One region of the Providencia sp. PROV_01 genome, then DNA from elsewhere that is predicted to be linked to it. Evidence: predicted binding sites of a transcription regulator. Region 1 holds the regulator's gene; the other holds the start of a gene.

Region 1 (7,877 bases):
ATAAAGAAAGCATTTATTTCAACGGTACAACCCAAGTCACCGACGATATCGCCTTACAGAGTCGCCTATACCACGATACGTTCAAAAATACGCTTCATCAGTATAAATCTGTCAAAGATTACGAAAAAGGCCTTTATAACTACAGCCGTTACGATGATTACAGTAACGGTGCTGACATGCGTGTTGACTTCACCGTGCGTGAATTAGATATGCTGTCATTTGCTGCACACTGGAAAGAAGATGTCCACCGTGCACGCGCCAAAAGAGATGTCCCATTCGACCGCTATAAAGATAATACCTATTCTATTGCTACCGAATATCAATGGGTTGCCATGGATAACTTAGATATTATTGGTGGTATTGGCTATGACTGGCGCAAAAGTGCTGATGGTAAGCGCTATGATTACAAATCTGGTGATTTTGAAAAATACGATGGCAATAGCCAACATGCGTTCAACTGGGAAGTCATGGCTCGCTATCATTTAGAAAATAAAGATACCGTTCAATTTTCTATATCAGAAAGAAGCCGTTTCCCAACGCAAAAAGAGCGTTATACCAAAGAAAAAATGAAAAGTGACGACACATTCGTCATTAACCCACATATCGATACTGAGCGTGCTCTTACCTATGATTTGACTTACAAGGGACATATCTCACCCACTTGGTCATATACTTCAAGTCTCTATTATAACCATGTAACTGATGCCATTATGGCGCATCGTGTCGGTACTAATCAGGATGGAGGTTATATACTCGAAAATCGTAACAGCGGCAAAGTTGACTACTTTGGCATTGATTTAGGGACTAACGGGCAAATTACCGATTGGTTGGAAGCGGGTTTAAGTTACGGCTACATTCATGCTGATCCAAAACACTACAGCGTTAAACATGTTGCTGAATTACCTATCCACAAAGCCTTCGCTTGGGTGAAATTTACCCCTTATGAGCCATTCAGCATCACTGTAACCGAAGAAGCAAGAAGCTGGGCCTTTAATTATGTCGATGCAGATAGCAAAGTGCGTGGATATGCCAAAACTGACCTACGTTTAGATTATGACTTTGGACAAGGAATATCTGTTAATACATCAGTTAATAACTTATTCGATAAATCATATGAATATACTAATGGGTATATCGAAGAGGGTCGTAATTATTGGTTAGGTATTGAATATAAATACTAATCTAAATATATTAGGCAATGACTTTAATCATTGCCTAATATTATATAAATAAAATAAGATTAATCTGTGCTCCTGCAAAAATAATAAACATAAACCCCATAAAGTAAGCTTTAGAGGGTGAGAAAAGAAGGTTGTAAATTAAAGGCAAGATAAGTCTTAATTAAAATTACATCAAATTAAAACTAAATCTTTCAATTAATTGTTCATCATGAGTTATGAATTTATAATAAATTTGTTTAATATATGTTTCATTTTATCTGTTTATTTTTAAATAAAATTAAATATCATTTTTTATATTTTATTTATTAGTCAAAAAAACTCAGCAAAGCTAAAATTTTTTGATAGCACCGCATTCATCTCTTGATTCTCAATAGTTCAAGAAACTGTGATAAACTTGTGTGCAGTAAACATTTGCATTTTTCAACGGGTGGGGTCAGTAAAATGGAAAAGATGAGTGAAAAAAAAGTTCTTGCGATGGCAGAACATATTTGCCAATCAAGAGGCGTCAGGTTGACACCACAGAGAGAAACGGTATTGAGCCTAATAGCACAACAGCATGGTGCGATCAGTGCTTATGATTTACTCGACTTACTACGTGAAATTGAACCTCAGGCTAAGCCACCTACCGTTTATCGTGGCCTTGAGTTCTTAATGGAGCAAGGTTTTATCCATAAAATCGAATCAACCAACAGCTATGTTGTTTGTCACCATTTTGATAACCCAAGCCATATCTCTGTTATGTTAATTTGCGACCAGTGCGGAAGCGTAACGGAAAGTGATTGCACAACGATAGAAGCCGCAATTATTAATTTGGCAGATGAACACCAATTCCGCTTAAGGCATACCGTAGTGGAAAACCATGGTTTATGTAAAAATTGCGACGAAGTGAATAGCTGCCAAGATCATGAACATTGTCATCATAACCACGAACAACCTGTAACCCCTAAGAAAAAGTAAATAGCCGGACTGCTAGATCGTTTGATGAAATGCAAAGAGAAAATAGAGAAGAGAAAAATATAAGAAAGGAAACAAAACAGGCAGACTTCAGAATAAAACCATGAAATCTGCCTGCAATCGTCTTCACCGTCTGTAACACAGCTGGTTGCTAACGAAAATTAATACCAATCACTGTTACGAATAACCCCAACCGCTAAACCTTCAATAGTGAAATTTTGCTGACGCAAGTCAACAACAATAGGTTCGAATTCTGGGTTTTCTGCTATTAACTCAACACGGTTACCCTGTTGCTTAAAACGTTTAACAGTGACTTCATCTTCGATACGTGCAACCACTACTTGCCCGTTATGTACATTTTGTGTTTTATGCACAGCTAATAAATCGCCATCCATAATACCAATATCTTTCATGGACATCCCATTCACACGCAATAAGAAATCTGCATGTGGTTTAAACAGCTCAGGGTCAACTTGATAGTGGCTCTCAATATGTTCCTGTGCTAATAATGGTTCGCCAGCGGCTACACGTCCAATCAGAGGTAACCCCTGATCTTCGGTTTCTTCTTCAAGAAGCAGACGAATACCTCGAGATGCACCTGAGACGATTTCAATAACCCCTTTACGCGCTAAGGCCTTTAAATGCTCTTCTGCCGCATTAGGCGAACGAAAACCAAGGCTTGCTGCTATCTCAGCGCGTGTAGGAGGCATACCCGTCTGCGAAATGTGGTCACGCACTAGATCGTAAACCTGCTGTTGTCGAGCCGTCAGTGCTTTCATTCCGTTCCCCTGTTTGTTTATACAGTCAAGCTGTGAGTATATACAGGTAAATGAAGATTTGGAACAGTTAAATCGCTCAATTTAAGCATTTGTTATCGATTTATTTTCTTTTTACCTGATTAAGTAACCAAACACCTTAACCAGGGAAATAGCGCTGCCATAATACGAGTACCCAAATAAACAACGCTAAACCGATACTCACAAATACCGCGGCAGAACCAATATCTTTAGCTCTCCCTGAAAGTTCATGATATTCACTTCCGATACGGTCAACTACGGCTTCTATCGCGCTATTCAGTAATTCGACTATTGCCACCAGAACAACAGAACTCACTAACAAAATCCTATCTATATAGCTGATATCTAAATAAAATGCGATAAAAATCGCGATAATTGCAGCAACAGATTCTTGCCTAAATGCGGCTTCATTAACCCAAGCTGCCTTCAAACCTTTAAGGGAATACCCCGCAGCTTTAATCACTCGCGTGAAGCCCTTAACTTGACTCGCCATATTTATTCCTTAAAAAATACAAACAATAATCGATTTTTACGGTCAAAGTGAATTGTCAGTAACAGATCTAACCATGTATTTCTGGTATGATTGCGCAGCATTGTTAACAAGAGGCTATAATCATTTATGTCACTATGGCGTAAAATATATTACAACACGTTGAATTTACCACTTAAATTATTGGTAAAAAGTAAACTAATTCCTTCGGATCCCATCACTGAGTTGCAGCTTGATGTCAACAGGCCAACCCTATACGTATTACCTTATCATTCGAAGTCTGACCTCCTCACGCTACGGCACCAATGCTTAGCTATTGGTCTGCCAGACCCGCTGGTCGACAATGATATCAATGGAACGAAGCTTCCGGCCTACGTTTTTATCGATGATGGCCCACGTGTTTTTCGCTATTATTCACCGAATCCACGTAAGGATTCAGTAAAAACATTCCATGCTTATTTAGATTTGCATAAAAACAACCCAAATCTAGATATTCAAATGCTACCGGCATCCGTGATGTTTGGGCGCTCACCTGGTCGTGAAGGCCATACCCCAGCACCACCACTGAAACTGTTAAATGGCATCCAAAAATTCTTCGCCGTTTTATGGTTAGGACGTGACAGCTTCGTACGTTTATCTCCGATTGTCTCAATTGGGAAAATGGCACAAGACCACGGTACAGACACCATTATTGCCAACAAACTTGCTCGTGTCGCACGTATTCACTATTCGCGCCAACGTCTCGCAGCAGTTGGGCCTAAACTCCCTGCACGTTATGAGCTGTTTAATAAGTTATTGACGTCAAAAGCAATTGAAAAAGCCGTTGAAGACGAAGCGCGCAGTAAAAAAATTCCACTCAAAAAAGCTCAGCAAAATGCCGTTGGGATGATGGAAGAAATCGCAGCCAATTTCTCTTATGAAGCAGTACGTTTAACGGATAGGGTTCTTAGTTGGACTTGGAATCGCCTTTATCAAGGCATTAATGTTCAGCACGCTGAACGAGTCCGCCAGCTAGCACAAGACGGCCATGAAATCGTTTATGTGCCATCCCACCGTAGCCATATGGACTACTTACTGCTCTCATATGTGCTATACCATCAAGGGCTAGTTCCACCCCATATTGCCGCGGGGATCAACCTCAATTTCTGGCCTGCTGGGCCTATTTTCCGTCGTTTAGGGGCCTTTTTTATTCGCCGAACGTTCAAAGGCAATAAACTGTATTCGACCGTTTTCCGTGAATATTTAAGTGAGCTATTTGCCCGAGGTTACTCCATCGAGTACTTTGTGGAAGGTGGGCGCTCACGTACCGGTCGTTTGTTACAGCCTAAGACGGGTACTCTCTCCATGACGTTACAAGCGATGTTGCGCGGTGACTCACGCCCTATCACCATTGTTCCTATCTACATCGGGTATGAGCATGTGATGGAAGTGGGTACTTACGCCAAAGAACTGCGCGGTGCAGAAAAAGAGAAAGAAGGCTTTTTCTCTATGGTTCGCGGCTTACGTAAATTGCGCAACCTAGGCCAAGGCTATGTTAACTTTGGCCAGCCAATTTCGCTTCCACACTATCTCAACCAGCGTGTACCTGATTGGCGCGACTCTATCGACCCTATCGAACCACAAAGACCAACTTGGCTAAACCCAACGGTCAGTTCGTTAGCTGATAACATTATGGTCAATATTAATAATGCAGCCGCAGCCAATGCGATTAACCTGTGTGCGACTGCGTTACTGGCTTCTCGTCAACGCTCACTGACTCGTGAGCAACTAGTTGAACAAGTCGACTGTTACCTGCAATTATTGCGCAATGTGCCATACACCGCAGATGCTACAACGCCAAATAAAACGGCCGAGCAATTGTTAGAACATGCTTTGCACATGGATAAATTTGAAGTCGAAAAAGACAGCATGGGGGATATTATCATTCTTCCTCGCGAAAATGCCGTCTTGATGACCTATTACCGTAACAATATCCATCATTTATTAGTATTACCATCGCTAATAACTAGCATTGTGTTACACCATGAACGCATAAGCCGCCAAGACATTCACTATCAAGTAGGCCAAATTTACCCGTTCTTAAAAGCAGAACTGTTTATGCGTTATAACAGTGATGAGCTACATGAGACGGTAGATACACTAATTGATGAACTGAATAACCAAAAGCTAATTTGCTTAAAAGAAGATGATGTGGTGGTGCTAAATCCTCGCCGTATTCGCCCATTACAGCTCTTAGCAGCAGGCGTTCGTGAGACTTTGCAACGTTATGCAATCACATTGTCATTACTCAATGCGAGCCCGGAAATTAGCCGTAATACACTGGAAAAACAAAGCCGTATCCTTGCGCAACGCCTTTCTGTTTTACACGGTATTAACGCTCCTGAATTCTTTGATAAAGCGGTATTCTCGACATTGGTCGATACCCTAAGGGAGGAAGGCTACATTGATAATAATGAAAATGATATCTTTGTAACCAATGCACAGAAACTGTATGCCGTTCTGGCTCGCTTGATGTCACCTGAGATCCGTTTAACTATTGAAAGTGTTAGCCAAGACGATGAGTTTTCCACTGCGATAGAGAAGAATACAGAAACTGAAACAAATGCAGACTAGAAATCTTGGAGCTAAATAAGTAAAAGGGGTAATGTTATTCACATTACCCCTTTTATTTAATAGAGCTAGCGCTAACAATAATCTATGTCCTAAATAATTCGAAGTGCCGCACCAATGATGAATTGTTTTTTGAAACCACTGAGTTCGATTAATCAAGGTGATGTTGCTGAATTATTTATCTGGTATTATCTCTGAGCATCGCTTCGTTAAAGAAATCCAAACCAATGGCGCTTACTTTTGGTTCCTATATATAGGACTCACTGAAAAAGTATCGAATTCCACCACACTAACCAAAACAGCCAATACCTAATATTGATAGCTAGAAGGATAGGCGATTTTTATGTGTATTCAATATTATTTTAATAAAAGAAAAGCCGCCAAAACCCAACATAAAAAATTGATAAATAACAAATAAATTCAAAAAAACACACAGTTTGAAATATGGTAAATATCAAAAAATAATTTCAATTCATAATAAATTATCATTTCTTAATTAACCCCACTCTCTATGACTTCTTATTTAGTCCAAACAAGTACGTTCACATTATCAATCTAAATATATAAATTTCACCGCAAGACGAAATGCAATCATTGAGTCGAGTATTAACATCCACCACCAAAATGAGGCATTAGATTACATAACTGAAATTTATAACAGCAACTCAATATCTGCTTATCTCACTCTATTATTGGTGTTTAGCACCTTTGATAGTTCATTTATTCACAATGGAAATATCCTAATTATGGAAACAACGACTTAAAGGAAGGAATAAAAGGAATAAATAAATGATTTTTGGTATTAACCGTTACAGTATCAAATCATCTCAGATGCCCTTATTGATTCCCGTTTTACTGTCCGTATCCATCATACCAACTGGTTCAGTCTTTGCTACTGGGTTTGTAGATAGAATCAAAGTGAAGCCTTACCACCTGCAGACAGGAGAGACCGTTCACAGTGTGGCTCATCAATACAATCTGACGGTGGAGGAATTAAAAACATTAAATCAAAAACGCAATTTCGCCCGCGCTTTTGAACAACTTTCAGCTGGAGATCAAATCGATGTACCAAGCACTTACATCGCCAATACGACAGATAAAACGACGAAGAAAGGTGTACAAGTAAACGACTCAGATAGTGAAATTGAGAACTGGTTGGCCCAAACTGCCCCTAACTTTTTCCAAGCGATGAACACACAAAGTGCAGAGGAGTACCTGACTAAACAGGCCAAGGATATGGCGGTGAGCACAGCGTCATCAACCATGGAGAGTTGGTTAAATCAATATGGTACCGCACAAATTAGTGTACAGCCGGGAGATAAACTGTCACAAAGTACGCTGTCTGCCGACATGCTGTTACCTGTATATCAAAACCCAGATTGGCTGGTGTTCACCCAGTTAGGAGGTCGGAACCTTAATGATCGCACCACCCTAAACTTAGGAGTGGGCGCTCGTCGGTTCAATGAGCAATGGATGTATGGCGTCAACACCTTTTATGACGCTGATATTACAGGTGGGAACAGCCGACTCGGTATTGGCGGAGAATTGTGGTCCGATAATCTACGCTTTTCAACCAATGGTTATCTGCGACTCAACAACTGGCATCAGTCACGGGATTTTGACGACTACGATGAACGCCCCGCCAACGGATTTGATATGACCGCCAGTGCTTGGTTGCCATCTTATCCACAACTTGGTGGCAAACTGAAATATGAACAATATTTCGGTGATGAAGTGGCAATGAAAGGTAAGGACTCTCGTAGTAAGTCGCCAAAAACAATGACTGTAGGGTTGAATTACACACCTATTCCATTAATTACCCTTGGGGCTGACTGGCGTACAGGA
Region 2 (7,877 bases), 520 kb from region 1:
CGAAAATCTGTTCTATCCCGCACCCTTCATACCACGAAGAAGCCTTAGCCGCACATATTGTTGATTGGTCAAAACAAAAAGGCTTTCACGTTGAACGTGATGAAGTGGGTAATATTCTGATCCGTAAACCTGCAACCCCTGGTTATGAAAACCGCAAAGGCGTTGTTTTACAAGCTCACTTAGACATGGTGCCACAGAAAAATAACGACACGGTACATGACTTTAAAACAGATCCAATTCGTCCATATGTTAATGGTGAATGGGTCACCGCTGAAGGAACCACTTTAGGTGCTGATAACGGCATTGGCTTAGCTTCTGCGTTGGCTGTTCTTGCTGATGATAGTGTTGAGCATGGGCCAATGGAAGTTCTTCTGACCATGACTGAAGAAGCCGGCATGGAAGGTGCGTTTGGCTTGAAAGCAGGCTGGTTACAAGCCGATATTCTGATTAACACCGACTCAGAAGAAGAAGGTGAAATTTACATGGGTTGTGCTGGTGGGGTTGACTTTACCTCTACGTTTGACCTGACACGTGAAGCATTACCACAAGGCTATAAAACCTTCACAATGACCCTAAAAGGCCTAAAAGGTGGGCACTCTGGTGGTGATGTACATTTAGGCTTAGGTAATGCCAATAAGCTGTTAGCACGTTTTCTAGCTGGCCACGCAGAAGATTTAAACCTAAAACTATTAGATTTCAGAGGTGGTACTGTTCGTAACGCCATTCCTCGGGAAGCTTACGCCATTATTGCCGTTCCTGCGAACAAAGTCGCTGAGTTAACTGCCCTAAGAGCTCGTTATGAAGATATTCTGAAAAATGAATTAGCCGTCGTTGAGCCTAACCTTGTTCTGCTACTAGATGAAACGCAAAGCGAATTAAAAGCACTTTCTGATGACTGCCAAAAACGTTTTGTTTTCTTCTTAAATGCGGCGCCAAACGGTGTGATCCGCATGAGTGATGTTGCCATTGGCGTGGTTGAAACCTCACTTAACGAAGGTGTTGTACGACTAACTGAAGATAAAGCAGAAATTATCTTCCTTGTTCGTTCACTTATCGATAGCGGCAAAAACTACGTTGTTAACATGTTGACATCTATCAGTAAATTAGCACAAGCCCAATACCGTGCAGAAGGTAGCTACCCAGGTTGGCAACCAGATGCAGACTCACCAGTAATGCATTTAGTCAGCGATACCTACAACAAGCTGTTCGGTAAAATCCCTAATGTCATGGTGATCCACGCAGGCCTTGAGTGTGGTCTATTCAAAAAACCTTACCCAGACATGGATATGGTTTCAATTGGGCCAACTATTCGCGGTGCACACTCCCCTGATGAACGTGTACACATTGCAAGCGTTGGAGAGTATTGGAAATTACTAACTGCGGTTTTAAAAGCAATTCCAGTCAAAGAATAAGCAATTAATTGTTATGAAACACCCATCATGCGATGGGTGTTTTTTATAATTCAAGTAATAATTGCCTTTCAAGCTGTGGGCTTTGCAGCATCACATGCAAACCAACTAACCGAACACCACGCCCTAAGCGGCGATTATCCCAAACTTGTTTCGCTATCTGGACTAAATCTTGTTTATTGAGAATTGGGTATACGTGTTCTTGTGTTGTTTGCTGAAAGTCTGCAAATTTAAATTTTACACCTTGACGAGCAATACGCAGATCGGGTTTTACCTTCGCTAGACGTAATTGTAGTTCGTCATAGAGTTTATCAAGCAGAGGCAGACAATCGCTCCATTGATATATATCTTCTGCAAGGGTGCGTTCAACCCCTACCGACTTTCTGAGTCTATCAGGGTTAATAGCACGCTCATCGATACCATGGCATCGATCCCAAAGTACCTGCCCGAATTTACCCATGCTTTTAACCAATGTAACAACATCATATTTTTGGACGTCAGCACAAGTGAGTAACCCCATATCCGCTAATTTCTGAGCGGTTACCTTACCCACGCCAGGAATTTTTTTAAGGGGCAAGCTAAGAATAAATTGATCCATATTTTGCGGCGTGATCACGAATTGGCCATTGGGTTTATTCATATCTGAAGCTATTTTCGCCAAAAATTTTATTGGCGCTATCCCCGCTGAAGCGGTTAATTGCAGTTCATCAAAGATTTGCTGGCGAATGGCCTCAGCAATTAGCGTTGCAGAGCCATGTAATTGCGTACAATCAGTGACATCCAAATAAGCTTCATCAAGAGAAAGTGGTTCTATGAGGTCAGTATAGCGAGCAAATATTTTTCGAATATACAGGGAGGTTTCTTTGTAAAGTGCCATATGCCCAGGAACCACTTTCAAGTGAGGGCAAAGCCTAAGTGCAATCGCAGTAGACATCGCACTGTGAACACCGTAGCGACGGGCTTCATAATTTGCAGTACTAATAACGCCTCGGCGATCTGCGCTTCCCCCCACTGCAATGGGGACATTACGAAGGCTTGGGTCGTCACGCATTTCGATCGCTGCATAAAAGCAGTCCATATCAATATGAATAATTTTACGCACGGGTTAACTCTGCCAATTAAACACCTGATTAAATATACAGTATTTTTATTAGCCATGCAATTATTGTCACATCACCATAAAATTGACGAATGAAAAAGCTAACTCCATGATAATTAGGTAATTCATATTATTGCAATAATCATCTGCCAAGCTATCCAACTCTAGATTCGGCTTAAAGTTTGTCTTAAAAATAAGTATTACTACTTACTTTTAAACAAAAAAGTAATAAAAAGAGTTGTTTTACCAACAACAATATCTTGAAAAACTATTTATGGATCATCTCTATGGCAATTATATCAACATCAAAATATGTTAAATTTATGGCTCCTCTCATTATGCTGCTTGCTAGCCAAACAGTTTTCGCACTTTCCCCTAATTTAGCACTATCCCCTAAAATTGTAGCTCACCGTGCAGGAACAGCAGATGCACCAGAAAACACAATTTATGCCATTGATTTAGCCAAGCAAAATAATGCCGATGCTATTTGGCTTACCGTTCAACTTAGTAAAGATAATCAATTAGTCCTATATCGTCCGAGTGATCTAGATTCATTGACGGACAAAAAAGGTAACGTATCTGCTTATACAGTAGAACAACTCAATCATGTCAATGCTGCTTATAAGTTTAGTCAAAAACATAATCAGCAATTCCCCTTACAAAAAACAACTATCACTACACTAGAAAATATTCTGCAAAAATACCCAGACACAACTTTCTACGTAGATTTAAAATCCCCTGACGCCAACCCTGATATTCAAGCAAAGGCGATTTTAGCTCTCTTAGATAAAACTAATGCATTTAACCAAGTACGTTTTTATTCCACTAATGATGAATTTTTAAAAGCACTCAAATCCCTTTCTCCAAAGATCCCATTATTTGAAAGTCGTGATGAGACTCGCACCCTGTTGGCAAATGTTGTGATGAACCATCAATGTTCAATAGAAAATGACAAAACAACAACTCGCTGGTATGGCTTTGAACTACATCGTAAAGTTGAAGTGGTCGAAAAATATACTTTAGGCGAAGCACGCTCGCCAGCAACCCTTTCATGGGATAAAGAAGCCATTGACTGTTTTAGAAAAAATGGCAATGCCTATATCATTGTCTTTGGTGTTAATAATGACAGTGACTACCAACTCGCAAAAGAAATTGGTGTTGATGCTGTAATGGTTGATTCCCCAAAAGCATTTAAAAAATAATCTAATAACATCACCTAAGCTATTATTACTTTAATAATAGCTTAGGAATTAAATCACATCTTAAAAACATTCTTTTCATCAATTAATAATAATTGTTCTTAATTTACTGCTATAGAAAACTTGATATATTTAATCCATCACAAAAATTCTATTTAAAATAATTTAAAAAAGGTTTTATATGTCAAATATTGGAACAATGATTGTCGAGAATTATTGGAATGAAACATTAAGGAAAGTTGAAATACATTATCATAATAGTGATAACCCCTATGATAATGTGTTTATATTTTATAATCTAGCACATGCCACATCTAGCTCTAACGTAAATTCATTCCCTTACTCAACAACAGGTAAAAGTGCTTGGAAAGCTAAAATTACTACGAAAAGTAATGAACTGTAGAGTAGTGGTGATTTTTTACCTTGCCAAATTAACAACAATGATAATGGAAAGGTCACGATTAGATTTGATGGTGAGACAAAAAGCATGCATGTTAATTACCCTGTCTCTGTTTCATGTGCTAAGAAAATGCAATTAATTTAGACTGTATAACGGGAAAGTAATATTTGGAGATGTCTAATAACTATATTTAGACATCTCCGGCTCATTACTAGTTATAGAACCGTTAAATATTACTATTCAAATAATACGGTTTTTATCCAGTAATTTTTGACGGGCTTCTTCACGCGCCATACGTTTTTTACGTGCATCACAAGGCTCAGGGCAATCACACACCTTTTCAACACCAATACTGCTTAACCCGCCGCAGCTACCTTGGATACTCTTACGTTTAATAATATACCCAAGTGACATACCTAAAAAGGCCAGCAAAAACAGTGCAAAGGCTGCAATAAAAATATTCAGCATTTTTTATCCTCCTACAACTACTGTTTTTTGGTTAAAAATGGTTCGAATGCCTTAGTATAGCGCTCTTCAAAACCTTTATCTGTCTTAACAATCATAAAAACAGGAATATTCATTTTTTCAGCTAAAGCAAAGCCAACTTCAGGCCCTAAAACATTTAGTCCTGTAGATAAGCCATCAGCACTCATGCAATTTTCTGCAATTACTGTAATAGAGACTAAATTATGTGTGATTGGTTTTCCTGTTTTTGGGTCTATCGTATGAGAAAAACGAACGCCATCTTGCTCGAAGTAATTACGGTAGTCCCCTGATGTAGCGATAGAGCGGTCACCTGGTTCAATAATCTCTTGTGCTGTTTGGCTGACACCATCCGATGCGGGTTTTTCTATTGCGATACGCCATGGCACTTCTTTACCATTTGTTCCTTTCGTACGCACTTCACCACCAATATCAACCATATAATTATTGATACCTAATGATTCTAAATATTCAGCAACAACGTCGACACCATAACCTTTCGCAATGGAGGAAAGATCGACATATAGCTCAGGGATTGTTTTAATTAAGTTATTATCTTGAACAGCGAGTTTTTCGATACCAACCCATGCTCTGCGCTTAGCCAATTCTTCATCCGAAGGTGCTTTAGTGACTCTTCCTTCAGGGCCAAACCCCCATAAATTAACTAAAGGCCCAACCGTTACATCTAATGAACCATCTGTCAGCTTATTAATTTCAATGGCTTTTTTAACTACAGTTGCCGTTGCTGCAGAAACAGGGAACGGTGTATTGACTTCTTTAAACTGATTAAAACGACTTAATTCTGAGTCTGGGCGATATGTTGACATTTGGTCGTTAACTTCTTCCAAACGTTTATCTATTTCGGCTTGAATTGCTTCAGGCTTTGGCTCCGAAGAATCTGTGACATATTTAACCGAATAATACGTACCCATTGTTTGCCCCTGAAGATTCTGTTGTTCAGGTCCACCACAGGCAGTAAGAAACAGTGCTGCAACAAATAGCAGTACCGAGGTATAAATTCTTTTACTTAGCATAATTTTCTCCGCGTCAATCATGAGCGCATTTTGTTAAGGCCGCCCAGACTATTAACACACTTTACATCGTCACCCATGCAGAGAATGTTCCAGTCAAAATAATCATAAACCTACCTATTAACCGTTAACTAATTAGCGCTTAATAGATTTACTAAAATCACAAAGAGGGAAAATATTTTCCCTCTTTAAAGTGTTACTGTCTACTGACTTTGATTAGTCTAATAAAATCAGCTAAGTTGCTTAACCACCGAAGTCATCCAATAAGATATTTTCATCTTCAACTCCGAGGTCTTTCAACATTTTGATCACGGCAGCATTCATCATTGGAGGACCACACATGTAGAACTCACAATCTTCCGGTGCTGGATGATCTTTCAAGTAGTTTTCATATAAGACATTATGGATGAAGCCAGTATAACCATTCCAATTATCTTCAGGCATAGGGTCAGAAAGTGCTACATTCCATGTAAAGTTTTCATGTTCTGCAGCGAGTTGGTCAAAATCTTCGGTGTAGAACATCTCACGGACAGAACGTGCACCATACCAGAAACTAATCTTACGTTTAGAATCTAAGCGGCGCAGTTGGTCGAATATATGAGAACGCATTGGTGCCATACCCGCACCACCACCGATAAACACCATTTCAGCTTCCGTTTCTTTAGCGAAAAACTCACCAAACGGCCCAGAAATAGTCACTTTATCCCCTGGCTTTAATGACCAAATATAAGAGGACATAATTCCTGGTGGAACATCCGGATTACGAGGTGGTGGTGTAGCAATACGCACGTTTAGCATGATAATACCATGCTCTTCCGGGTAGTTTGCCATGGAATAGGCGCGAACAGTTGGCTCTTTAACCTCAGACACATAACGGAATAGGTTAAATTTATCCCAATCTTCACGGTACTCTTCTGGTACATCAAAATCTTCATATTTGACAACATGTGCCGGGCATTCAATCTGAATAAAGCCACCCGCACGGAAAGGAACGACCTCTCCTTCTGGAATTTTCAATTTCAGCTCTTTAATGAAAGTGGCTTTGTTATCATTAGAAATAACTTCACACTCCCATTTTTTCACGCCAAATATTTCTTCTGGAAGCTCAATTTTTAAATCTTGCTTAACGTTGACCTGACACGCTAACCGGCAGCCTTCTTTTGCTTCACGTTTGTTAATGTGAGAAAGCTCAGTAGGCAGAATATCACCACCGCCTTCTTTGATTTTCACACGGCACTGACCACAAGAGCCACCACCACCGCACGCTGATGAAACAAAAATACCTTGGTTTGATAACATGCCTAATAGCTTGTCACCCGCAGGAGCTTCAAAACTTTTGTCTGGATCGCCATTAACTTCAACTTTGATGTTCCCTGTGTTGACTAGCTTGGATTTTGCAAACAGGATTAAGCCTGTCAGCACCAAGACAATCAGGGTAAACATCACGACACCTAAAATAATAATTTCCATGAATTCTTCTCGCCTTTATAGCTGCACACCGGAGAAGGACATAAAGCCCAATGCCATTAAACCGGTTGTCACAAAGGTGATACCTAACCCTTTTAGACCCGATGGAATATCTGAGTACTTCATCTTCTCTCGAATAGCTGCCATCAATACGATTGCGAGCATCCAACCGATCCCCGAACCGAACCCATATACGACCGATTCGCTAAAGTTATAGTCACGTTGCGCCATGAAAGAAACACCACCAAAAATGGCACAGTTAACGGTAATCAATGGCAAAAAGATACCTAACGCGTTATACAGTGATGGGAAGTAGCGATCTAAAATCATTTCAAGGATCTGAACTAACGCGGCAATAACACCGATAAACGTGATGAAGTTCAAGAAGGATAAGTCGATACCTTCAGCAATCGCACCATCACGCAATACTAAGTTGTATACCAAGTTATTAGCTGGGACAGAAATCCCAAGAACTACCGTTACAGCGATACCCAGTCCAAAAGCAGTTTTTACATTCTTCGATACCGCAAGGAAGGTACACATTCCCAAGAAAAATGCTAATGCCATATTTTCAATAAAAATGGCTTTAACAAACAGGCTAATATAGTGTTCCATGTGATTAGTCCTTCTCTACCTGAGCTGGTTTCAGGGTACGTAACCCCCAAATCAGCATACCGATGATAAAGAATGCACTTGGCGCGAGGAGGAACAGGCCATTTGGCATGTACCAACCACCGGTTTGTAGTGATTCAAAAACTGTGATACCAAACAATTTGCCGGAACCAAATA

Evidence for each region. Region 1 encodes LexA, which represses DNA repair genes until DNA is damaged. Its sites were predicted from a motif close to TNCTGTATGTACATACAGNA; they were not measured.
Region 2: a site for LexA is predicted at 2,534-2,553, ahead of dinB (DNA polymerase IV). Genes of this name have one in related genera too.

What each region holds. Positions count from the first base shown of each region.
Region 1 covers NZ_JBRFKD010000002.1:790,069-797,945, reverse strand. Annotated here, with positions in the region: gene ACU696_RS04380 (TonB-dependent receptor plug domain-containing protein) at 1-1,181, shown strand, start outside; gene zur (zinc uptake transcriptional repressor Zur) at 1,623-2,138, shown strand; gene lexA (transcriptional repressor LexA) at 2,297-2,914, opposite strand; gene ACU696_RS04365 (diacylglycerol kinase) at 3,051-3,425, opposite strand; gene plsB (glycerol-3-phosphate 1-O-acyltransferase PlsB) at 3,552-6,035, shown strand; gene ACU696_RS04355 (transposase) at 6,193-6,345, shown strand; gene ACU696_RS04350 (inverse autotransporter beta domain-containing protein) at 6,993-7,877, shown strand, end outside.
Region 2 covers NZ_JBRFKD010000002.1:1,311,125-1,319,001, reverse strand. Annotated here, with positions in the region: gene pepD (beta-Ala-His dipeptidase) at 1-1,412, shown strand, start outside; gene dinB (DNA polymerase IV) at 1,456-2,511, opposite strand; gene ACU696_RS06605 (glycerophosphodiester phosphodiesterase family protein) at 2,796-3,710, shown strand; gene nqrM ((Na+)-NQR maturation NqrM) at 4,348-4,575, opposite strand; gene ACU696_RS06595 (FAD:protein FMN transferase) at 4,593-5,624, opposite strand; gene nqrF (NADH:ubiquinone reductase (Na(+)-transporting) subunit F) at 5,865-7,091, opposite strand; gene nqrE (NADH:ubiquinone reductase (Na(+)-transporting) subunit E) at 7,107-7,703, opposite strand; gene ACU696_RS06580 (NADH:ubiquinone reductase (Na(+)-transporting) subunit D) at 7,708-7,877, opposite strand, start outside.